DNA from 4 places in the Paenibacillus phoenicis genome. Region 4 is predicted to be linked to each of the others. Evidence: riboswitches for the same ligand, from Rfam matches in the RefSeq annotation. Region 4 holds a riboswitch; each other region holds the start of a gene.

Region 1 (6,070 bases), 2.8 Mb from region 4:
TGGACGTGCTTCACCGGAAAGGGGTCAAAGCCACCTTCTTTGTTGTTGGTGCACGGGCTAAGAAGTTTCCCGGCCTGTTACGGCGGATGCATCACGAAGGCCATCTCATCGGCAATCACTCCTTTAATCATCCGAACTTCCGCAACCGCTCCATTAAGCAGTTCCAGAGCGAGATTTTACGCACGGAGAAAATTATCCAGAACGTCGTTGGATACCGTCCCCAGCTGATTCGGCCGCCTTATGGAGAAATCAAGGAAGAACAGGTTCAATGGGCGAAAAAGAACGGCTACACCCTCGTCAATTGGAATGTGGATTCACAGGATTGGAAAGGGATCGACAAGAACAAAGTGATCTCCAACGTGATGCGCACGGCGGGGCCCGGCTCGATCATCCTTCAGCACTCAGGCGGCGGCGTTGGCTCCGACTTAACCGGCACCATCCAGGCTTTGCCGAAGATCATCGACGCCTTGCAGGCACAGGGGTATCAATTCGTTGATCTTTCCGAGCTGCTGCATACGACCAAATACCGCTGATGTATTGGGAATCATCTGAAAATCAGGCACTTCGCCAGCAAGCACAAAAAGTCGGCCAGGATACATTCTGACCGACTTTTTTAAACAAGGTGTTTAATTTAATACGTAAAGCGTCACATCTTGGAAACCAAACGATTTCGCATTTGCTGCGCTGCCGGGAATAAAGATATCAATCCGGTTACCCTTGATTGCGCCCCCCTGATCGGTGGCCGTAGCTACAAAAGCCTGATCCGGCAGACCGTCATGGTTGTGGCCGGTCACCAGCACCTTTGTGCCCATCGGAATGACATTCGGATCAACAGCGATGGTACCAAGCTTCAGCGGGTTGCCGAAGTAGTCAACCGCGCCCCATTTTCCATTCTCACTAGCTGATGCCGAATACGCCGATGCTTTCACATTGATCGTTTTCGAGTAAGTAAAGGTTTTCCCCCATGCTTCAACCACGTTCCCGGTAGACATGACCTTGAGCTTGGAAGCGGAAGCAGTTGTCGTAGCTGCGCTCTCCTTCTTCGCCGGAGCAGCGGAAGCAACTCCCGTCGTTTGGGTTTGAACTCCCGGAATGGTGATTTTTAAACCAGCGTAAATATTTTTCGGATTGATGGATGGGTTGGCAGCCATGAGCTTATTCATATCTACGCCATATTTTTTGGCAAGAAGATAAAAAGTATCTCCTTCCACGGCTTTATGTACCGCGTCTGCATGGACGGAAGTCGTCTGCATCGGAATCGTAAGGCTTGCGGCGATCAGCGCCGTTGCTGCAATTTTAGACCAAATACGAGTATTCAAATGAATTGCCCTCCTTTTTACTGCGCCTGCGGAGTTAGTTGTCGGATTCGGGAAAAAGGATCATTCCCGGCGCATCGCTTCGATACGCTTCACCCCAAGAAAACAGTCAGCTAGGCAGCCCCTGTTTTCATCTTTCGTCCCCCGCACCTCAAGTTCAGGTTTCGGCCTACTTAATATATCACAATTTTGTAACCAATAGGTCAGGTAAATCCCACCAAACGGCGGAATTGCTTGATTGGACTGGTTACATTTTTGTGTTCAAAGGTAAAAAGAGTGTAAATTTAGATCGTACGTTCGATCCATCGGAGGACAAAAAACCGCCCGAATGGAAGCTCGGACGGTCCTTAAGATTTATAATACTTTGCTTAAAAAATCCTGCGTACGCTGATGCTTCGGCGCCCCAAACACCTCTTGCGGCGTACCTTGCTCCAGAATGACACCTTGATCCATAAACAGGATGCGGTCGCCAACCTCACGGGCAAATCCCATCTCATGCGTAACGATAACCATCGTCATTCCCCGTTCAGCCAGGTTCTTCATAACGTCAAGCACCTCTCCGACCATTTCCGGGTCCAGGGCCGACGTCGGTTCATCAAACAGCATCACATGCGGCTCCATAGCCAATGCGCGGGCAATCGCAATCCGCTGCTTCTGTCCGCCGGAGAGCTGCGCCGGATAGGCGTCCCGCTTATCCTCCAGTCCAACCGTGCGAAGCAGGTCCATGGCGATCGCTTCCGCTTTGCCTTTATCGAGCTTCTTCACGCGAATCGGCGCGAGCGTAATGTTGTCGATCACGGTCTTGTGCGGGAATAGATTAAAGTGCTGGAACACCATCCCCATTTTCTCGCGGGTTTTATTGATGTCATGTCCCTTGGCGGTGATCGAAGCGCCTTCAAAGGTGATCTCCCCTTCGGTCGGAACCTCTAACAGGTTCAGGCAGCGGAGAAACGTACTTTTCCCCGACCCGCTAGGACCGATGACGACGACAACTTCGCCTTTGGAGATTTCCAGATCGATCCCGCGCAAAATATGGAGTTGGCCGAATTTTTTATGCAAACCTTTAACGGTGATCACTGGTCTTCAACTTCCTTTCGAACACGCCCAAAATCCGAGACAGCGTGAATGTCAGAATAAAGTACATAATGGCGATGATCAAATAAGGCGTCATCCCATCGTACGTAATCGTCACGACGGACTGTGCTTGATAAATCAGCTCGGCCGTACCGATGATCGATACGATCGACGATTCTTTAATGATCGTAATAAACTCGTTGCCAATCGCGGGAAGCACCGATTTGATCGCCTGCGGAATGATGATATGGCGCATAGCCATCCCTTTGGTCATCCCCAAGGAACGGGCCGCTTCCCCTTGTCCCCGATCGACACCTTGAATGCCGGCACGGAAAATTTCCGCCAAATAAGCCGAACTGTTAATGGACAATGTAATCGCACCTGACTGAATCGGGGTGAAATTAATATCAAACATAAATGCGAACCCGTAGTGAATAATCAACAGCTGTACCATCATTGGGGTGCCACGCAGAAATTCAACCCACACATGCCCCAGAAACCGTAGGATCCCCCATGGCGACATGCGCAATAGTGCGATCAACAAACCAAGAAAGAAGCCGCATATCACGCTGATCGCTGCCAAGAGTAGGGTATACTGAACACCGGCCAAGAAGTAACTGCGGTATTCCATAAACATTGAAATTAAGTCCATAACGCCTTCCTTCCTCCTCCTTTACCTTAAACCCTTAAGCAAAAAAACAGAAAATAGCGAAAGCTTCGCTATTTTCTGTGGATGGATATCGTGATTATTTTTCGGCCAGTTCGCTAGCTTCGGCAACGAATTGATCGATGCTGCCTGCGCTAATCAAGCGATCGAGCGTCTTATTCACTTGATCCAACAGCTCTTGGTTGCCTTTCTTAATGCCAATCACGTAGCCTTCATCCTCAGTTACCGGCTTGGCATCGGTGATGACCAGGCCTTTAACGTTCTTAACGAACGATTCTGCGACAGGACCTTCCAAAATAGCAGCATCTACACGGTTGGAGTTCAACTGCATAATGATGTCATTAATTTTAGCCAGCGAGGTTAGTTTGGCATTCGGAATTTCCTTCGCCATTTCTTCTTGAATGGAACCTTGTTGAACGCCGATTTTCGCGCCCTCCAGCGATTCCATTGTGCTGAACTTGTCTTTGTCCGCTTCACGAGTCACCACAGCTTGCTCCGCTTTGTAGTAAATTTGCGACATGTCGATTTGTTCAGCACGTTCTGGAGTTGGGCTGAGTCCAGAAATGACGAGATCCACACGTCCGCTCGACAGCTCGTTCAGCAACGTATCGAATTTCAAGTCTTTAATCTCCAGCTCAGCGCCCAGATCCTTAGCGATTTCCTTAGCGATTTCTACGTCGAAACCAACGATTTCGTCTTCGCCTTTGTCGTTCTTAATGTGGAATTCATACGGCGGGAAGTCCGCGCTCATCCCTACGATCAGTTTCTTAGCCGGTTCGGTTTGGTCTCCGCCCGCTTGAGTCTCATTTTGGTTCGCGGCTTGGCCGGCGTTGTTTGCCGCGTTGCCGCTGTTATTTTTTTCCTGACCACAAGCGGCCAGCACCATGGTTACCATCAAGACCGCTATGAATAACATGCCCCATTTTTTCATGCTTTTCTCTCCTATTCTGCTTTACTTATTACACTCGATGATGATTACTGGGCTAATTATAAATCAGAATGCATATATATGCAAAACAATTTTCATGATATACAAAAGTTTTCACAGATCTGCCCTATTGAACCTCGCAAATCCCTATTTATCATACTTTGGTCAATTCAATCCTGAATTATGTTTCACATTGGGTTCATGCTCCTTGCTGCCTTGGGGAATAATGAACATCATCACCATCCCTAGCGAATTTACGAGAGGAGGCGCCAATCCGTGCTGCTTGAAGCGCTCTACCATGTGCCCCGGGATAAATGGGCGTATGCCTATGATTCAACCACGATCCATCTTCGCATCCGGACCAAACGGGATGATGTGGAACAGGTTGTTGCGATGACCGGGGACAAATACGATTGGACGGGAACCTACCAGGAGCTGCCGATGGAAAAAACGGCCCATGACCGCATGTTCGACTATTGGGAGGTCGCTGTGCGTCCCAAGTTCAAGCGCCTTTCCTATGCCTTTAAGCTTACGGCGGGAACGGAAACGGTTTACCTGCTGGACACGGGGATTCAATCGGAGTCCCCTCAACCGCCGGGGGAATGCTTTGAATTCCCGTATATCCATGAAAACGAAGTAGTCCGGGTGCCGGAATGGGCGAAGCAAGCGGTCTTTTATCAGATTATGCCGGAGCGGTTCGCCAATGGAGACCCTTCCAATGACCCCAAGCCGGTCGAAGCCTGGGGAGGCAAGCCGACCCGTGAAAATTACTTCGGCGGCGATTTGCAGGGAATCATTGACCACCTGGACGATTTGACGGACCTGGGTATCACGGCGATTTATCTCACGCCTCTATTTTTGGCTCCGTCCAACCATAAATACGACACCGTCGATTATAAGCAGGTTGACCCTCACTTTGGGAACAACGACTTGCTGCGGGAGTTGGTTGAGCATTGTCATAACCGAGGGATCCGGGTGGTGTTGGACGCGGTCTTTAATCATTGCGGGGAGCATTTCCCTCCGTTCCAGGACGTCCTCAAACATGGAGAAGCCTCCCCTTATGCCGGTTGGTTTCATGTCAACCAGTTCCCTGCCAGAGTAGAGAACGGGATTCCGACTTATGATACGTTTGGGTTCTTCCCCAACATGCCTAAATTTAATACAGCGAACCCGGAACTTAAGAAGTATTTGCTGGAAGTCGCCGAATATTGGATTAAGGAAATCAAATTGGACGGCTGGCGGCTTGACGTCGCTAATGAAATCGATCATTCGTTCTGGCGGGAGTTCCGGCAGGTGGTGAAACAGGCAAACCCGGAAGCCTATTTGATCGGAGAGGTATGGAGTGACTCACTAAACTGGCTGCTGGGCGATCAATTTGATTCGGTGATGAATTATCCCTTTGCGGATAAAGTGCTGGAGTTTTTTAACGGCGGTGTAGACGGGGCTGCCTTCTCCGATGAGATGGGTGCGCTGATCATGCGATATCCGCATCAAACGAATGAAGTGATCTTCAACATGCTGGGAAGTCATGATACCCCGCGCCTGCTGACCCGCGTCGGCGGCGACAAGCGCAAGCTCAAGCTCTGCGTGGTGTTTCTGTTTACGTATATCGGGACGCCTTGTTTGTTTTACGGCGACGAGATCGGACTTACCGGCGACGGGGATCCCGATTGCCGAAAATGCATGGAGTGGGATCGCAGCAAACAGGACCGTGAGCTTTACGATTTCTACAAGCTGATGATCAGGTTGCGCAAGCAGCACCCGGCGCTTCGTCACGGTCATTTTCGATTTTTGCATGCGGAACCGGGGGATCCGTGCATCGTATACGAACGAATGGATGAGAAAATGCATTTTACCGTGTGGATGAACAATACCCCGAAGCCAGTCACCCTCACCCATCCGATGCAAACGAGCGATTGGCGAGATGCCCTCACCGAGGAAGCGGTGGTGCCGACGAACGGGGTAATGAGCATTTCCCTGGATCCCTATGGCTTCCGAATTCTGTACCGGCACATTCAAAAATAACGAAGAAAAAAGCGGACGAACGATCGTCCGCTATTTCTTCAGGCTTTCGTATATGTGGAG
Region 2 (6,070 bases), 3.8 Mb from region 4:
CCGTACTAGGAGTGCTCCCCTTTCTGCCTGATCTGGATATCGAAGCAGAGGATTCCGTTGTCCTGGATACCTATCCTGCCCATCCAGAGCAAGCGCCAAGTAAGGAACTGGACATCGCAGTCATCCGTTACCCGCATATTTCCAACTTCACCGATTTTGATCCGTTGGCCGCCGAACCGGACGTGTCGCTACGTTATGTAAGCAAGCTGTCGGAGCTTGGGCATCCCGATGCGGTGATTTTACCGGGGACCAAGGATACGATCAGCGATCTGGAATTTTTGCGTAGGCAAGGGCTGGCGGAGGCTATTTGCAGCCTGATTGAAGAGGAGACGCGCACCCAGCTGGTCGGAATCTGCGGCGGATATCAAATGCTGGGAGAACAACTGCATGACCCCGAAGGCGTGGAGTCCAATGAACCGAGGTCTGCGTTAGGATTGGGCCTGCTCCCCTTGGCAACAACCTTCCTCTCAGGCAAAAAAACGGTACGGGTGCACGGCTATACGTGCGAGGACCAGCCGATATCGCTGCACTCTAAGAACCGCCGGCTGCCGATCTCAGGCTATGAGATTCATGCCGGCTCGACCCAGCAGCTGCGGGACACTCGTCCCTTATTTATGCTTCGGGTCAATGAGGAGCCAGTACAAGGGTCAGGGACAGCCCCGGAGTTAGAACAGGCTGAGACGCAAACACATCCGGAAGGCGCAGCCCGCGCCGATGGCAGGGTGTTTGGGACGTATCTGCACGGAGTGTTCCATAATGATGCCTGGCGACGTGCTTGGCTGGACGGACTGCGTACGAGCAAAGGGCTCGAACCTTTGGGCGTCACCTTTGTTTCTTCCTCGCGGAAGGAGGAAGCCTTCGATCGGTTAGCGGAGCAGGTTCGCAGGCATTTGCGCATGGATCTCATTTACGACATCGCCGGGATCCAAGGTAAGCTTTGACAAATCGGGTGATGTTAGGGTAGGATAAAAATACGCTTAATTTTCGATGGGTAAAGTCGAAAAGCGGGGGAACCAATCTTTTGGGGCGAATCGTTGTAGGATTAACGTAGGGAACCATCTTTCCCGAGCCCGTCAGCTAACCTCGTTTGCAGTGGATGGGTCATTTTAATATTATTTCAGTCATCAATTAATGACCCTGTTCTTTGAAGCGGGGTCTTTTTGCGTTCTGCAAGACCTTTGACCCGAGCATTCGGCGGAGTACTCGCATTCACTGCAAGTTTCGAGCTTCTTCTTTACGCATCGCACTATTAAAGGAGGAGAGGATTTATGGCTAGTCCGAAGTACATCACCGATATTGCCAAGGTGAGCCAGTTGTCCGAGCAGGAGCGGCAGGAGTTGAAACCGATTACGGACAAATTCGTTTTTCGGGTGAATGACTACTATTTGAATTTGATCGACTGGAATGATCCAGAGGACCCGATCCGCAAGTTGGTGATCCCCAATACGGGAGAGCTGAAGGAATACGGGCGTTGGGACGCTTCCGACGAAGCGGCGAACTATGTGGTGCCTGGCTGCCAGCATAAATACCGCACGACCGCGCTGCTGATCGTGTCCGAGGTTTGCGGCTCCTATTGCCGGTATTGCTTCCGTAAACGGTTGTTTCGCAACGATGTGAAGGAAGCGATGGCGGATGTCACGCCTGGCATCGAGTATATCGCCCAGCATCCGGAGATCAACAACGTCCTGTTAACCGGCGGTGACAGCTTGATTTTGGCTACAAAGAAACTGCGTTCGATTCTCGAACGGCTAAGAGCCATTGAGCATGTAAAAATCATCCGACTCGGCTCCAAAATTCCTGTTTTTAATCCTATGCGTATTTATGAAGATCCGGAATTGCTGGATCTGATTAGGGAGTTCTCCACTGTAGACCAACGGATTTATGTCATGGCGCATATCAATCATCCGCGCGAAATTACCCCTGAAGCCAAAAGAGGGTTCCAGGCGTTACACGACGCTGGGGCTATCGTGGTTAATCAAACGCCGATTCTCAAAGGCATCAATGATGATGCGGCCGTGCTTGGCGAATTGCTGGACCGCTTATCGTGGGCCGGCGTCACTCCGTACTATTTCTTTATCAATCGTCCCGTTGCCGGAAATGCTGATTTCGTGATCCCGCTGAAACGAGCATATCAACTGGTGGAGGAAGCGAAAGCCCGTACATCGGGGCTTGGCAAACGCGTGCGGCTTTCAATGAGCCATTCTTCGGGAAAAATCGAAATCCTGGCCATTGAAAACGGGCAGGCTTATCTCAAATATCATCAGTCCCGGGACGGTGAATACGGCAAATTTATGATTTTGCCTTGCCCGGATGATGCTACCTGGTTCGACGATCTGCCAGGCAGTGAAGCGTACTGGAAGAAGCCGGAATCGAAGCTGGATACGCAGTCGGATCAGCCAACGGAAGACGCTGCAAGCGCAGTGTCCATTACGGGATAAAACAAAACGTACCCTTCCGCTTCCCCGATCAGGGGAGCGTGAAGGGTACGTTTTGTTTTTAGAGTCAGATCCGGAATTTTGCGATCGACTCCTGCAGCGCCAACGCCTGCTCATGCAGCGAACGAACCGTACGCGCGTGATTTTCCATTTCGCTCAGTTGTTGCTGCGAATAGCTGCTGATTTGCTCCATGTTAGCGAGCGACTTGGCGGTAATATTGGCGGATTCCTCCACCGATGCGGTCACTTCCTCGGTACCGGCGGATACCTCTTGGGTGGATGCTGAGACCGATTGAATCGTCAAGTTCACGTTCTGAATCAGCTTAGTTAATTGTTCAAACGCCTGACCAGCTTGCTTCACCCGTTCTGTTCCGGAGACGATTTCCTCGCTGGCCCGTTGCATAGCGTTGACGGAGTTTTCCGATTCTTCTCGAATACTGAGCAGGTTCTCACCGATTTCCTCCATCGCCTGGCGGGACTGCTCAGCCAGCTTACGGACTTCTTCGGCGACGACAGCAAACCCTTTGCCGTGCTCGCCGGCCCGTGCCGCTTCGATCCCCGCATTCAGTGCCAGAATATTAATTTGCTTCGTAATTTCCGTAATGGTTACGACAACGTTTGAAATTGACTCCGAGCGATCATTCAGCGTGCGGATATGCCCCAGCGTCCGATTAGCCGCATCTTCTACATGCTGCATCTGCGTAACCGCCGTTTGTGCCAAAGTATTCCCGGCACCGGCTTCATCCGCAGCTTGTCCAATCTGTTCGGTGACTTCGGCAGACGAAGCGGCAATGTGCTGTACACCTTGCGAAATTTCTTCCATCGCACGGGCGTTTTCGGCCGCTGCGGACGCAATCGTCATGCTGCCGGCTTCGATTTCCTTCGTCGCTACATTGGAACGGGCGATCAGATCCTCAAACGTCGTAACCGAACGGGACAAGTTCTCTGAGCCGTCGACGACCGCCCGGGACGTTTGCATCACGGCAGCGAACATGTCTTTGAGCTGATGAGTCATCGTTTGGAAGCTCCCGGCTAATTGGGCGATTTCGTCATTTCCTTTCACTTCGATGGTATGGCGGAAGTCCCCGCCAGCCATTTGTTCCGTGACCGTCACGAGCTTTCGGATCGGCTTCGTGATTCGCGTACTAACAAAGTAAGCTGCCGCCATGCCCGCCACAATGACAAGCAAGGTGATGCCGATACAGATGTATAAAATTTGGTCTTTCTTCTTATCGATGAAGGTAGCGTCAAGGCCCACGGCGAGCATCGCTTTGCTGCCGGGAATCGCGATGAAAGCTGTTTTGTGCGAGCCGAATTTGTCGGTATACAACTCACTGATTTGTACCCCGCCATTGGCCGCAGCGGTCATGGCCGGCTGAAGCTCCAGCTTGTCGCCGGGGGTCATCTCCGAGTTCTCATTCGTCGCCAGAACTGTAGCGCCGTCATCTTGAATATGTAGTAAATAAGCAGTGCTCAAGTTGTAGTCCTTAGTGCTCTTCGTCAAATACGATTCCACCGCAAAACGGGAGTTATCTTTACCGCTGAGCAATTGCAGGGATTGGGTCGTATCTAACCGTTTGAAGATGTCTTGAGTACTAGTTTGCAGCACTTTATCGAACTGTGGCAGCACATTTTGCTCAATGATCCCCATAGAGATGTTATAAAAGCTGACGCTAAATAAAAGTGAAGATACGACAATAATCACCGCATAGGTACTCATCAATCTGCGGCTGATGGAGCGATTAATGACCTTGAACACGAAAATCCTCTCCGTTCCCCTTAAAAAATGTGAAGTATACGCCTGGCTGTCTCTCTTTTCTTTTTAACCAGCGGTTCATAAATATCATTTTATAGGAAAAAAGGTCCTTTGAAAACGAAAAATTCCTACATTTTTTGGTTTTCGTAAAAAGTTTCAAAAAAAACGTCTAAATCTATCGGAAAAAGCTAAAAAGAGAGCCCTGCGAATCATTTTTTGGAGATCGCCAGGGCTCTTCGAGTATGAATATTACATTACATGTTAGATATAAGTTAGTTGTTTCGGATAAGATGTGAGCACTTCAACGCCGGTTGCTGTGACTAGCACATCATCTTCGATACGAACTCCTCCGATGCCTGGCACATAAATGCCAGGTTCAACCGTAAAGACGTGGCCTTCTGCGAGGAGAAATTCGTTCTCCCCATGAACCGAAGGGAACTCGTGCACGTCGATCCCCAGCCCATGGCCAAGGCGATGGATAAAATAAGGTCCATAGCCGGCAGCTTCGATTACTTCGCGGGCGGCGCGGTCAATGGAGGCGAAGGTGACGCCCGGCCGGATGGCGGCAATCGCAGCTTCATTGGCTGCCAGCACCGTTTCATAAATCCGGACGAGTTCCTTGGTCAGCTCGCCAACCGCGAAGGTACGCGTGATGTCGGATGCGTAGCCATTCGCATAAACGCCGATGTCAAACATCAGCAGGTCGCCGCGCCGGATTTGCCGGTCGCCGGGGACGCCATGCGGCAGGGCAGTTTTCTCGCCGGACAGCACCATGGAATCGAAGGAAGGCCCGTCTGCGCCGAGCTTGCGGATTTGGTACTCGACTTCCGCAACAAGCTCGTTTTCGCTTACGCCTTCCGTTGCTTTTTTCAGCGATTCGCTAAGCACCTGTTCGATCAGATGTACGGCGTGCTTGATCTTGCTGACTTCTTCTGGGCTTTTCCGCACCCGCATGTCCCGAAGCCAAGATCCAACATCTACAGATTCGGAGAACGAGAGCTTCTCCTGCATTCGCTCGAAGTTGGCCACGGAGACCTGCTCCTTCTCAAAGCCCAGCGTACCCAGCGAGCCCGCGAGGCGTTGCTTCAAGAGGGCGTAAGGGTCGTCCGTATCGCTATGGGTGATGATCTCCGTTAAGTCCGCGGCTTTGCGGGCTGCCTCTTCATCCAGCGCAGGGACGACCAGAAAAGGCTCGCTTCCCGCCTGAAGGACGGCGCCGAGGAAGCGTTCATGCGGATTGCTCAGAAAGCCGGTAAGGTAATACACATGCTTCGGATCAGTGATCAGCAGCGTGTTGACGCCGGATTCACGCATTTTGCGTTCTAATGCAGTCCATTTATCATTCATTTTGCAAAAAACTTCCTTTCGTTCAGTCTCTTATTCCATTATAGGCCAATGCGGGGAGGAACGATAGTTAGGATCGTTGCGCCGGGCGGGCCAGGGCGGGACGGATTGCTTTTTTAGGTAAAAGGTTTACTTTTTAAATATTTTCAATAAAATAGGAAGAAGTTAGATTATTCAAATTTGAATATGAAACAAAGGAGAGAAGATGTTGGCTACTGCAACGAAAAATTCTACCCGGCTCATCTTGTTCGGATTAATGCTGGGGATTCTGATGTCAGCGATGGACAACACGATCGTGACGACGGCCATGGGGACGATTGTTGCCGATCTCGGCGGAATGGAGCAGTTCGTTTGGGTGACTTCGGCCTATATGGTGACGGTGATGGCGGGGACGCCGATTTTCGGCAAGCTGTCGGATATGTATGGCCGGAAACGCTTCTTCCTATTTGGCATCGCGATGTTCCTGCTTGGCTCCGTGTTGTGCGGGCTCGCCGGAAGCATCGTGCAGCTGAGTATTTTCCGCGCGATCCAGGGG
Region 3 (6,070 bases), 380 kb from region 4:
CATCTAAGGTGAACACCCGACAATCTTGGTTGGTGAACCCAGCGACAGCGAGATCACCCTAACCTGCATCTTCGAACATATCAAAAAAAACGGCCTCACCCGAAGGGCGAGAACCGTTTGCGGTTTGATTCATGATGTTCACGGTTTAATATACGAAATCCGCATCCCGTCGTTGTCGTCATAAACCATAACTTCAACGGATTCGGTCAGTATATCGGCATAACTGTAAGACACACGCTTAAAGGTTTGCTGCTCTTGATCCAGCTTCACAATGAAGACCGAAGGATAGGTCTCCTCCAATACTCCAGTGCGTTCGACGGTCTTCCGGCGACCACCGTTTGCCCGGAGCATAATTTTCTGTCCAACGTGGGCGTCGAGACTATGCTTTATTTCCGACAGCGCATTTTTAGCCATTGCCTGTGACCACCTTCTTTCTTTGTCCATTATACAGGAAAGTCACAAACTTGTCAAATCGGAATAAATAATTATATCAGCAGCAAAAAAGATGTGTCAACGATTATTTTTCGACATTTTCTTTTTACCTGATGGCTAAAGAGCCAGGTACTAAAAAATAACCGGAAGGTCCTGGGGCACTAGCCTCAGTTCCTTCCGGCAACCCTTTCACATGGACGGCACCACTTTCAGCGTCGACAAGTCCTTCAGTTTGGGCAACCCGATTCGGTAACTGCCACGAGTCTCGATCCCGCCAACCCCCTGGGCGCCGCTGATCGTATGATTCAGCACGTCAGTAATCTGGATCGTATCCCGAATCGAGGTGAGCGACGCTTTAGCGGCGATATACACCGGATCCAGCGCATGGATCAGCACCCGGCCGGGCGAACTAGCAAAATTAGCCCCCGCCTGCAGCAGCGCCTCAAAATGCGACTGGCAAGCGCCGGCCACAATCGTTAACGTATCGAAATTCCGTTCGTATTGCCGAGCCATTTGAATGGCCTCCACAAAATACTTGGAATTTTTATAGCTGGTCAAATTATAAAGATCGCTGGTGGGGCGCGATTTTAACACGCCGTCATGACCCGTGATCACGACGATATCCGGCTTGACCACAGGCAGCAGACGGTACAGCGCATTTGCCATTTGCGATTCCGTGACATAATAGCCTTGAACCGGGACGCGCAGCTTCTGATACAGGCTTAAACTCTTTTGCAAATAGCGTTCGTCGCCATCGAGATGCAGGACCTTACCCGGGACCTCAAAATAGGCCGGCTCGCCTTGCCCATACAGTTCCCGTCCAATTACCATTCGATTGCGTTCTGCCAATTCCTTGCGGTCTTGAGTTAACCGCTTCAGCGATTCCGTCGCCTTAATGCGGGCCCGCTGCGTCGTCTCTCCTGGGGAAGCCGGGTCTACCCTAACCAAATCAGTTAAGGGCGCATCCGCCAGCAGCCGGAATTCCGTTCCTTTAATAATCGCTTCACTCCGCACAATCTGTTCGATTCGGAACGTAACATCTCCACCGTATGATTTGCGGACGACCAAGTCTCCCAAATTCGCCAAATCCATCACCTCTATCCCATCGTATGGGCGACAAGAGGGAATGGTTACTCGCGGAGTTCCTTCACCCCGGCATTCAGCAGCGTATCACTCAGCTTGGCGAACTCGTCCAGGCTTAATGTCTCCGCCCGCCGGGAAGGCTGGATCCCGGCTTCCTCCAGCAGTTGCTCCAGTCTCTCCCGCCCTTCCTTCGGGAAGAAGCGGCTTTTCAGATTGTTGGAAATCGTCTTTCGTCTCTGGGCAAAAGAGGCCTGCACCACCTCGAAGAAAAACGCCTCATCCTGAACCGCCACAGCTGGCTTCTCCCGCACGGTTAAGCGAATCACTGCGGACTCTACATTCGGCTGTGGAATAAACACGCTGTGCGGCACCGTGCAGATCATCTCCGGGGTGCTGTAGTACTGCACGGCGATGCTAAGGCTGCCGTAGTCCTTGCCGCCGGGAGTGGCAGCCATGCGCTCGGCCACTTCCTTCTGGATCATGACGACGATATGTTTCAGCGGCAGTTTCTCTTCCAGAAGCTTCATCATGATGGGAGTCGTCACGTAATACGGCAGATTGGCGACGACACTGACGCCGCTCACCCCGCTGAATTCCGCAGCAAATAAAGCCTTTAGGTCCAGCTTCAACACATCGCCATGGATCACATGGACGTGCGGGTAGGGCTCCAGCACCTCCTGCAGAATCGGAAGCAGCCGCTGGTCAATCTCCACCGCTGCCACCTTGCCTGCCTCCTGCGCCAGCTTCTCCGTTAAGGCGCCGATGCCCGGCCCGATTTCCAGTGCGCCCTGGGTCTTGTCCAATTCGGCGGCGGCAACAATTTTACCGAGGATGTTCTGGTCGATCAGAAAGTTTTGCCCCAGACTTTTTTTGAACGAAAAACCGTGCCGCTGAATGATCTCCTTCGTCCGGCGCGGTGTGGATACGTCTTCCCTTATGCTCATGGTTCTTAAACTCCTTTGCTTTCCAACTCGGCTAACGCAGCTGCAAACTCCTCGCGGCTGATGCGGAACACGGTTAACCGTTTGTAGAGCTGCTTTCCGTTACAATATCCGATACCCAACAGCTCGCCCAGCGCTTTTCGCCGCGCCGCAGCTTGCGGGTGTACGATTAACCCTGCGTTAATCAAGTCTTCCCAGGTGATTGCGGCCTCTACTCCCGGCGCTTCGCTGCGCACCCGGGACAACGCGGTGCGGATCGCCTCCGGCGAGGCTTTCTCCACCCCAATGTCGCCTTTCTTCGTAGCTTCGACCTCAGGCAGGAAAGCGTGCTTGCAGCCCGGCACCCGCGCTGCCACGATTTTACGAATCCGCTCCCCGGCATGGTCGGGGTCCGTAAAAATAATCACGCCCCGGCGTTCCTGAGCCAAAGCGATTTTCTTTAGCACGGCTTCGCCTATCGCCGAACCCCCGGTCTCAATCGTATCCGCCTCTACGGCTCGTTTAATGGCCACGGTGTCGTCTCGGCCCTCCACCACGATGACCTCTTTGATCATGGATCTGTCTTCCTTCCTGTTCTTGCTTGTCTCCACCAGAATAACAAAAAGAAGAGGATCATATCATCCTCTTCTAATCCACTGTCTTATTCATCATCCTAATACTATCTCATTCCCTCCGCATTGTAAAACGAAAGAGAACGAGATCTTAGTTCAATTCCGGCTTCGTCGGACCGATTACGTATACGGTGCGGCCCTTCTTGCGGCCGAATTTCTTAGCATCCTTCAGACTATCAAAATAGACGTCCATCTTATTTCCATCGATGGCTCCACCCGTATCCTCTGCCTTACGGAAGCCGACTCCTTCGATGTATACCCACCAACCAAGCGGAACGACGTCTTTATCAACGGCAATCGTTCTGCCTTCCGTCACGCGGGTACCCGAAGCCGTACGGGTGCCTATCCCGTCTTCTTCCGCCGAATACGCGGTTAACGTAACATTTTTCAGGATCTTTTTATATTTGAATGAGACGCCACCTTTGGTCGTCATCCCGCTGATGTTCACCGTATTTCCCTTACGGCTTATGCTGGCCGACAGGACCTCGGTAGGTTTCTTCGTGCCGACTGCGATCACCTTCGGCTGAGGGTCCTTGGAGACCTCTTTGCCGAGCCAACGCTTCGCCACGAATTTTCCGTCTTCGTAAGTTTTCTCAATGTTGTGAATGACCAGACCTTCGGTACCTTCTTGAATGACCTTCGTGGTACCTTTTAGCAGCTTGTCGTCCGACGTTTTGACCACGCTAAAGGGCACAGTCTCCTTGCTCTGCACCGTTTGCTTGCTGACCCGAACGACCTTGACATTCAGGTTCTCGGTAACTTTACTGTCCAATGCCGGGGTCACCTTGTCGTCTTCATCCAAAGTGATGCCGAGCTCGGACAATACGCCCTCTACTTTGCTTTGCGTCGTGAAGTGGACTTTCGTGGTGCCGTCCGCGGTCACATTGACCGGCTTGGCGCGTACTATGACAATGCGGTCACCGTTCTTCAGCGAGCTTTCCAGCGGGAGGGATACCGAATCCTTCGCACTGAGCTTAATCGATTGTTCCTCCAGCAGATGAGCTACACTGGATTGGGTTGTCTCCACTGACTGGACATTCCCGTCCACGATCAGGGATACTTCCTTCTGTGCCTGGCTATACAGCCAGATTAGGATGATGATGATTCCCGCGATGGCCAGAACGCCGACGAGCGCTATCTGACGTAAATTCTCATGCTTCCATCGCATTGCGTAAGACATGCTGGATGAGCGTGATTCATGGGTCTCCTCTTTGCGGAAAATGCCCATTTCTTCCGTCCTCCTTCATAGTCCCGCCGTCTAGGTCGATGCATGATAACGATTGACGCGACTACAGTTACTTTTTACAAAACGCCTAAGGTAGTCAAAAAGTCATCTTTTGATCACGAAGCAGGTCAAGAAGTGAATTCAGCATCGAATCTTGAATTCAGCCGGGCCTTCCGTTGCTCACGTACCCCCATGTACGCTGCGCTACTCAGTCCCTAGCTTCATCCAACCTTCTCGGTGCTGAAAACCTGACTTTTTGAACACTGATCTTAAATTTAATCCTAAGCGTTTTGCATCCTGATCCAGTCTCTCCTGCTTGTCGTCACCTCCTGTTTTCCAACAGTATGACGACCCTATTACTTTTATTCAAAACAAAAGAAGCCGGGAGAAAGAGTTAGAGGAACTCCTTCGTGGCTTCTTGAATGTCTTGGGTGTAATAGCTGCACGAGTGACCTCTCTTATTCGCTTACGAGGTTAGCTGTCGGGTTCGGGCGAAAGAGAGCCGCCCTTTCTCAGTACATTCGCTCATGGCGCAATGACCTTGAATTCACCCCAAAGACCCTGGAAAGAAATCAACTACGAACGCGTTAGGCTGCCGCCAACCGCAATCCGTATTGGTTCCCCCGTTCTCCGTCAAAGGAGATTCAGCGAGACTGGTTCATGGAACCAAGCATCGTATGTCTCAGTTCAAACGAACCGAATCGATACTGAAAAGATTCTATCCTGTTTCGATGCAGGTTGTAAAGGACGAATCAACCACGTTTTTTTAAAAAAATGGTTAAAAAAATGTAATGACCTTGTTTTTGAGGGTTAAAAAGCATTAATCTTTCCGGAATCCTCTTTATTTCATCCGTTTTGCTCTCAAATTCTCGGGATTCCAAATCGTTCCAATGCATTTCGAGTGGTAATTTCCGCGATTTCCTCAAAAGTGACCCCCTTGAGCTCGGCCGCCATTTCCGCGACCAAGCGGACGTGAGCGGACTCATTCCGTTTACCACGATAAGGATGTGGTGTTAAATATGGGGAATCCGTTTCAATCAGCAATCGGTCCATCGGCGTCTTGGCCAACACTTCTTTTGGCTGTTTTGCATTTTTAAACGTAATCGGCCCGCCAAACGACAAATGAAATCCCAAATCTAGACACATTTTGGCAATTTCCCAACTGCCGGAGAAAGAGTGCATCACGCCTCCAACTTCATTGGCTTTCTCTTCCCGAAGGATGCGTACCACGTCTTCGTGAGCGTCCCGATTATGAATGGAAATCGGCATGCCCAAGCTGCGAGCCAGTCCAATTTGCTCACGAAAAACCTTATGTTGAACGTCCTTAGGTGACGTATCCCAATAATAATCCAGTCCAATTTCCCCGATGGCAACGACCTTCTCATGCTTGCACAATTCTGCAATCCAGTCCAAATCGCCCTCTTGCATCGTAATCGCGTCTTGCGGATGCCAGCCGACAGCGGCATAAATGAAGTCATACGTCTCTGCCAACTTCATGGTCGAAGGGATCGTCTCGCGGTTAAATCCGATGTTAATCATCCGCGTAACCCCTTGTTCCACGGCGCGCGCGATCACTTCCTCGCGGTCCTCGTCAAATTGGGGAGCATCCAAATGCGTATGCGTATCAAATAACATAAACCTTGTCATCCTCCTAATTCCGTTGCTCGAAAATGCGGGCTACCGGGCGGGGCAGCCGATCCATCACAGCACACAATTTATTATCCGGATAGTACAAATGCGTCTTCCCTCGGTGCAAGCCGCTGATCGACCGCACGATA
Region 4 (6,070 bases):
TTTGACGCTGCATTTTCAGGCCGCTGTGGAACGGCTGAGCCAGCCGGCTGAGGGAAGGAAGCGAATCGTGACTGTCTGCCATATGGGGGTGGGCATGTCGCAGATCTTGCGCAGCAAGCTGGAGCGGAAGTTCCCCGAACTGCATGTATTGGATTCCGTTCGGAAAGCCGATCTCCCCGGGTATTTGGCTCACCATTCGGTTGACTTTATCATCTCCACAATTCCTTTGGAGAATGTGAACGTCCCCTATATCACGGTATCCCCGCTGCTGGAGACTGGCGAAACGCAGAAGATCGCCGACTTCATCGGCAAGTTGGACCAAGAATCCGGTCACGCCGAACACGCTGGCTCGATTCTGGGCATGTACACGCAGCCTTCGCTCATCTTCCCGCGCCTGACCATCGGCCATCGATTCGAGCTGATCGAGCTGTTAGGGAACGAGCTCGCCAAGCAGGGGTTCGTTGAGCCGGATTACGCGCATCAGGCTTTGCTGCGGGAACGGCTCTCGTCCACGACCATCGGCGGCGGCATCGCAATCCCCCATGGCGATCCGAAGCTGATTCGCACCTCGCGGATCGCTGTTGCCACCCTGGAAGAGCCGTTGGAATGGCAGGAAGAGAAGGTGTCCGTCGTATTTATGCTGGCGCTTGCCCCGCAGGAGCAAGAGATGACGAAAAAACTGTTCCAGCGCCTGTCCTTGCTAAGCGAACAGCCTTCAACCGTTGAGCGGCTCGTGCAGGCACGGACTCCCGAGGAGCTGCTCAATTGCTTATAGGGAAAAAAATCAGTTTTTCCGCAACTTCCGGTAATATAAAGTTCTTTTCCGCCGTTCCTTTTGCGATAAGATGAGTCATGTAAACGATTTCGATCTTTGATTACAGGAGGAAACATCCATGAAACTACTGGCGATTACCTCATGTCCCAACGGGATTGCCCATACGTACATGGCGGCGGAAAATCTGCAAAAAGCCGCCGACAAGCTAGGTATTGCCATGAAGGTCGAGACCCAAGGCTCGATCGGAGTGGAAAACGAATTCACGGAGGAAGATATCCGCCAAGCGGACGGCATCATCATCGCGGCCGACAAAACGGTAGACAAACGCCGGTTCGTCGGCAAGAAGCTGCTCGTTGTTGGTGTGCAGGAAGGCATACGGAACCCCGAGGCGCTGATCCAACAGATGATTCGCGGAGAAGTGCCGGTATACCAAGGACAGGATAACAATGAAGGTACGCCGGCCAAACAGACCGGCGCCAAGCAGCAAAACGCCTTTTATCGCCACCTGATGAGCGGTGTCTCGTATATGATTCCGTTTATCGTCGTGGGCGGTCTCTTGATCGCCATCGCTCTCTCGATCGGCGGCGTACCTACTCCGGGCGGCCTGCAAATTCCAGAAGACTCGTTCTGGAAAACCATCGAGAAGCTGGGATCTGCGTCCTTTACGTTTATGGTACCGGTGCTAGCCGGGTTCATCGCGTTTAGTATCGCCGACCGGCCGGGTCTCGCTCCCGGGATCATCGGCGGTTACATCGCCGCCAATGGCAGCTTCTACGGAAGTGAAGCCGGTGCCGGCTTCATCGGCGGGATCATCGCCGGTTTCCTGGCGGGTTACGTTGCACTTTGGATCAAGAAGTGGAAGGTGCCGAAAGCGATCAATCCAATCATGCCAATCATCATCATCCCGGTTCTCTCTTCGCTGATCGTAGGTCTCGCCTTCATTTACCTGCTTGGCGGCCCGATCGCCCAAGTGTTTGAATGGCTGACCAACTGGCTTGCCAGCATGCAAGGAGCCAGCTCGATTCTGCTGGCCTTGATTCTGGGCGCCATGATCTCCTTCGACATGGGTGGTCCGGTTAACAAGGTAGCGTTCATGTTCGGCTCCGCGATGATCGCGGAGGGGAACTATCAAATCATGGGTCCGATCGCCGTTGCGATCTGTATTCCGCCGATCGGTCTGGGCCTGGCAACGTTCTTGTTCAAACGCAAGTTCCATAATGCCGAACGGGAATCCGGCAAAGCCGCCTTTACGATGGGCTTGTTCGGGATCACCGAAGGTGCGATTCCGTTCGCATCGCAAGACCCACTGCGCGTTATTCCCAGCATCATGGTCGGCTCGATGACAGGTTCCGTCATCGCCATGCTGGGCGGCGTCGGCGACCGCGTAGCTCACGGCGGTCCAATCGTTGCCGTACTTGGCGCCGTTGACAATGTCCTCATGTTCTTCGTGGCCGTCATCGCGGGTTCCATCGTTACGGCCTTAATGATCAAATTGCTGAAGAAAGAACAGGTCGAGCCTCAGCTCGCCGAAGCGAGCGCTGCGGACGAGGCGGCTCCAGCCATGGAAACGCCACGTGCGGAGAACGTCCGCCCGGTAAGCGTGCCGGCTGCCGAAGCTCAAAGCACAGTTCGCAAGCTGACGGATATCATCAGTTTGGATCTGATTGAGCCTTCCCTGTCCGCGTCAACACGGGACGGGATCATCGACGAAATGATTGCAAAGCTGAACGCTGAAGGTGTGCTGACCTCCTCTGCTGAGTTCAAGCAGGCGATTCTGAAGCGCGAGCAAGAAAGCTCTACCGGCATCGGCATGAACGTCGCCGTACCGCACGGGAAGTCGGTGGCGGTGCTGAAGCCAAGAGTCGTATTCGGGATCAAGCCGGAAGGCGTGGATTGGAGCAGCGCGGACGGAACGCCCGCTAAGTTGATCTTTATGATCGCTGTCCCTGCCGAAAACAAAGGCAATGAGCATTTAAAAATTCTGCAAATGCTGTCCCGCAAGCTGATGGATGACGCATTCCGCGAACAGCTGCTGCAGGTGAAAACCAAACAGGAAGCTTATCAGCTGCTGGATCAAATTCAATAATTAAACTAAGGTCCCCCGAGCCGTTGCGACGGCTTCGGGGGAATTTGCTTATTTTTGCAAATGATAAGGTACAGTCGCAATGACGATATCTTTCTTGTTAAACAAATAAGCTCTAAGCAACAAGCTCGACTGATTATGCAAAATATTCTGCCACCAGTGCCGAGGAATAAACTGAGGAATCAGGACGGTAATGTGATCGGTCTCCGCCGTTTTCCATTCCACGGTATCAATGAACTTCATCAGCGGCCGGATAATGCTGCGGAAGCTGGAGCGCAGCGTAATGAGCCGAACCCCCGGATTCCATTCCTCCCACTTCTTCTCCATCCGTTCGATGTCCTCATCATCAAATCCGACATACACCGCAACAACGTTATCCGTCAGCGATTTGGCGTAGCTTAACGAGTTCATCACGACACGGGTAACGCCCGCCACCGGCACGACGATCGTGCTGCCCTTTATGCAAGGTTTGTCTTTATCGATGTCAATCCGAAGCTGGTCGGCGATATTGATATAATGTCGATGGATCTGGTAGAAAATAAACATCACGAGCGGCAAGAAGATGAATACGAACCAGACATGTGAAAACTTCGTGATAATGAAGATGAGCGTAATGCCCAGCGTCGTCAGCATGCCAATCGTGTTAATCGTAAACCGGAACACCCAACCTTGCGGCTTGCGCTTGATCCAGCGCACCATCATCCCCAGCTGGGACAAGGTGAACGGAATAAATACCCCAACCGCATAGAGCGGAATCAGGCTTTCCGTGTCGCCGTGGAATCCAAGAACCAGCAGCGCCGAGGCTACGCCCAGGAAGATAATTCCGTTTGAAAAGCCAAGCCGGTCACCGCGCACCATAAACGCATGCGGCATGTATTTATCTTTGGCGAGCATAAACGCCAGCAGCGGGAAGGCCGAATAAGCCGTATTGGCTGCCAGAAACAGGATTAACGCTGTAATGCCCTGGATCAAGTAGTACAAGATCCCGCGCCCAAAGGTCGATTCAGCGATTTGAGATATTACGGTGGCCTTCGGATCCGGAGCAATTCCGTACCAATAGGCCAGCGCACTAATACCGATAAACATGGTGCAGAGAATGACACCCATCATCACCAGCGTGGTTGCGGCATTCCGCTCCGCCGGCGGCTTGAAGTTCGGAATGGCGTTGGACACCGCCTCAACCCCGGTTAAGGCCGAGCACCCCGAACTGAACGCCTTGAGCAGCAGGAACAAGCTGACGTTGGATACGGCCGTCCCGAACTCCGGTGCGCTGGCATGAATCCCGCCAGTCCAATACTTGTAGAGTCCCGACACAATCAGGACGAAGATGGAGGCCACAAATAGATATACCGGAACCGCCAGCATTGAAGCCGATTCCGTGACCCCACGCAGGTTCATGATGGTCAGTATAGTAATCATCAGGAGGGCGATCAGCACCCGCTGATCATGCAGCATAGGGAATGCGGATGTTATGGCATCTGTACCGGCTGACGAACTTACAGCTACCGTCAGTATATAATCAACAAGCAGCGAGCCGCCGGCCAGCAGTCCGGTTGACCGCCCCAGGTTATCCATCGCCACGATATAGGCCCCGCCCCCGGTCGGATAGGAGAAAATCGTCTGGCGGTACGACAGAATCAGAATCAACAGAAGCCCAAGTACCGCAAACGAGATCGGGATCGAATACCAGAGCGCGGAAAATCCCGCCGCCATCAGGACGATCAAAATCTGCTCCGTACCGTATGCCACGGAGGACAACGCGTCCGACGACAATACGGCCAATGCCTTAAGTTTGCTTAGCTTTTCTCCTTCAATTTCGGTACTTTTCATCGGTCTGCCGATCAGTACCCGCTTCAGTTTGCTTACCATGATGAAATCCTCTTTTCATTCTCAAAATAGCCTTCAATCCTGATCCGCTCGTAGTCCTTTAGGCTTCCCATTCCTGCAGCGAACAACACAAAAAGGCCGCAGGAAAGTTGGACCTTCCCGCAGCCGCTTTAAAAAGTTCAAGCAGATCACTGCGACAATTCCCTCTTTCGGACGCTTACGGAGTTAGCTGACGGATTCGGGCACGAAAGCAGCCCTACGCAGTTTGGCCAAGTTGGCCAAATCAAGCGATTCACCCCGGAAACCCGCCCTTTTGGACGCGTTTCATTGGTTCCCCCGTTTCTTTCTGAAATAAAGAAAGAACTCAGCGATCAGGTATTTTCGCCATATCAAATTGCTACGGATGAATCATACTCCCCGCCTCAAGAAGTGTAAAGATGAGGAAAAGGCGAATGGGTCGGAAAATGGGATCGACCTTGTTCGAGGAAGCGCATACATCATCCTCTTGCATTCATTTTTGAGGGCAGGCTTGAATTATCGAAGCATACATGCAAAAAACACCGTAAGGAGCGACATCCAGTCGCTTCCTACGGTGTTCTGATCTCAAACCGATACAGGTTTAAAACGAGAGTCCTCTCAACTTCTTATCCAGCAGCTCGAACGCCAGCTGCAGCCGATCTTCCGGCACCTCGCTATAGCGATCTCCGATACTGATTTCAAAGGTACTTCCCCCATCTGCCTTCTCCTTGACGAAAGAGGTTAAGCCAACCCCGGTTTCCCGATATACCTCAATCAGCACGGGCTCCAATCGATCCTTGGGAACGTCCGAATGAACATGGAACATGTTCGACACCGGGATCGCCGGGACGGTCTTCATCCGATGACATTGATTAAACAGACTGGAGAGCTCCTGCGCTTGCCGATAATACATCCCCATCTTTCCTATGCGCTGCTCATAGTAGTAATCCGCACTCAGAAAATAAGGATACAAGCTGATGAGATCCCCGCCATGGCGTCTTTTCCACACCTTAGATTCCTTCGTCAGCTCCGGATCCCCTGCCAATATGGCTCCGGCGATTCCGCCGATGCCTTTGTAGAACGAGATATAGACGCTGTCGAACAGGGCGCAAACCTCTGCGGCGGTTTTTTCGTAGTAAGGCAACACTTCGAACAGTCGGGCTCCGTCCAGATGTAGCTTAATGCCCCGCTCCTGGCAGTAGGCGGAAATGGCTTCAAGCTCCGCGAACGGCGGCAGCTGACCGCCGATTTCGCGCTGCGGCAGCTCCAGCAGCAGGCACGAGACATCCTCCGGCAGTTGCCGAACGTCCTCCATCTCAATCAGCCGATCCTTATCCGCCAGGAGAATCGGCTCCAGCCCGTGCAGT

The links. Region 4 has a riboswitch for cyclic di-AMP ahead of U9M73_RS19625 (APC family permease). Riboswitches for the same ligand answer to the same signal wherever they lie in the genome.
Region 1: another riboswitch for cyclic di-AMP. It lies ahead of U9M73_RS06350 (3D domain-containing protein); the one in region 4 lies ahead of U9M73_RS19625 (APC family permease).
Region 2: another riboswitch for cyclic di-AMP. It lies ahead of U9M73_RS01585 (KamA family radical SAM protein); the one in region 4 lies ahead of U9M73_RS19625 (APC family permease).
Region 3: another riboswitch for cyclic di-AMP. It lies ahead of U9M73_RS17975 (resuscitation-promoting factor); the one in region 4 lies ahead of U9M73_RS19625 (APC family permease).

Annotation. Positions count from the first base shown of each region.
Region 1 covers NZ_JAYERP010000001.1:1,349,918-1,355,987, forward strand. Annotated here, with positions in the region: gene U9M73_RS06345 (polysaccharide deacetylase family protein) at 1-533, shown strand, start outside; gene U9M73_RS06350 (3D domain-containing protein) at 627-1,319, opposite strand; cyclic di-AMP (ydaO/yuaA leader) riboswitch at 1,328-1,496, opposite strand; gene U9M73_RS06355 (amino acid ABC transporter ATP-binding protein) at 1,671-2,393, opposite strand; gene U9M73_RS06360 (amino acid ABC transporter permease) at 2,380-3,042, opposite strand; gene U9M73_RS06365 (transporter substrate-binding domain-containing protein) at 3,137-3,988, opposite strand; gene U9M73_RS06370 (alpha-glycosidase) at 4,262-6,010, shown strand; gene glgA (glycogen synthase GlgA) at 6,041-6,070, opposite strand, start outside.
Region 2 covers NZ_JAYERP010000001.1:360,681-366,750, forward strand. Annotated here, with positions in the region: gene U9M73_RS01580 (cobyric acid synthase) at 1-941, shown strand, start outside; cyclic di-AMP (ydaO/yuaA leader) riboswitch at 965-1,107, shown strand; gene U9M73_RS01585 (KamA family radical SAM protein) at 1,269-2,438, shown strand; gene U9M73_RS01590 (methyl-accepting chemotaxis protein) at 2,503-4,194, opposite strand; gene U9M73_RS01595 (M24 family metallopeptidase) at 4,453-5,538, opposite strand; gene U9M73_RS01600 (MDR family MFS transporter) at 5,741-6,070, shown strand, end outside.
Region 3 covers NZ_JAYERP010000001.1:3,779,569-3,785,638, reverse strand. Annotated here, with positions in the region: gene veg (biofilm formation stimulator Veg) at 139-414, opposite strand; gene yabG (sporulation peptidase YabG) at 622-1,524, opposite strand; gene rsmA (16S rRNA (adenine(1518)-N(6)/adenine(1519)-N(6))-dimethyltransferase RsmA) at 1,563-2,459, opposite strand; gene rnmV (ribonuclease M5) at 2,465-3,010, opposite strand; gene U9M73_RS17975 (resuscitation-promoting factor) at 3,159-4,295, opposite strand; cyclic di-AMP (ydaO/yuaA leader) riboswitch at 4,741-4,952, opposite strand; gene U9M73_RS17970 (TatD family hydrolase) at 5,154-5,927, opposite strand; gene U9M73_RS17965 (HD domain-containing protein) at 5,944-6,070, opposite strand, start outside.
Region 4 covers NZ_JAYERP010000001.1:4,155,964-4,162,033, reverse strand. Annotated here, with positions in the region: gene U9M73_RS19635 (BglG family transcription antiterminator) at 1-775, shown strand, start outside; gene U9M73_RS19630 (fructose-specific PTS transporter subunit EIIC) at 894-2,861, shown strand; gene U9M73_RS19625 (APC family permease) at 2,910-4,727, opposite strand; cyclic di-AMP (ydaO/yuaA leader) riboswitch at 4,885-5,065, opposite strand; gene U9M73_RS19620 (threonine aldolase family protein) at 5,305-6,070, opposite strand, start outside.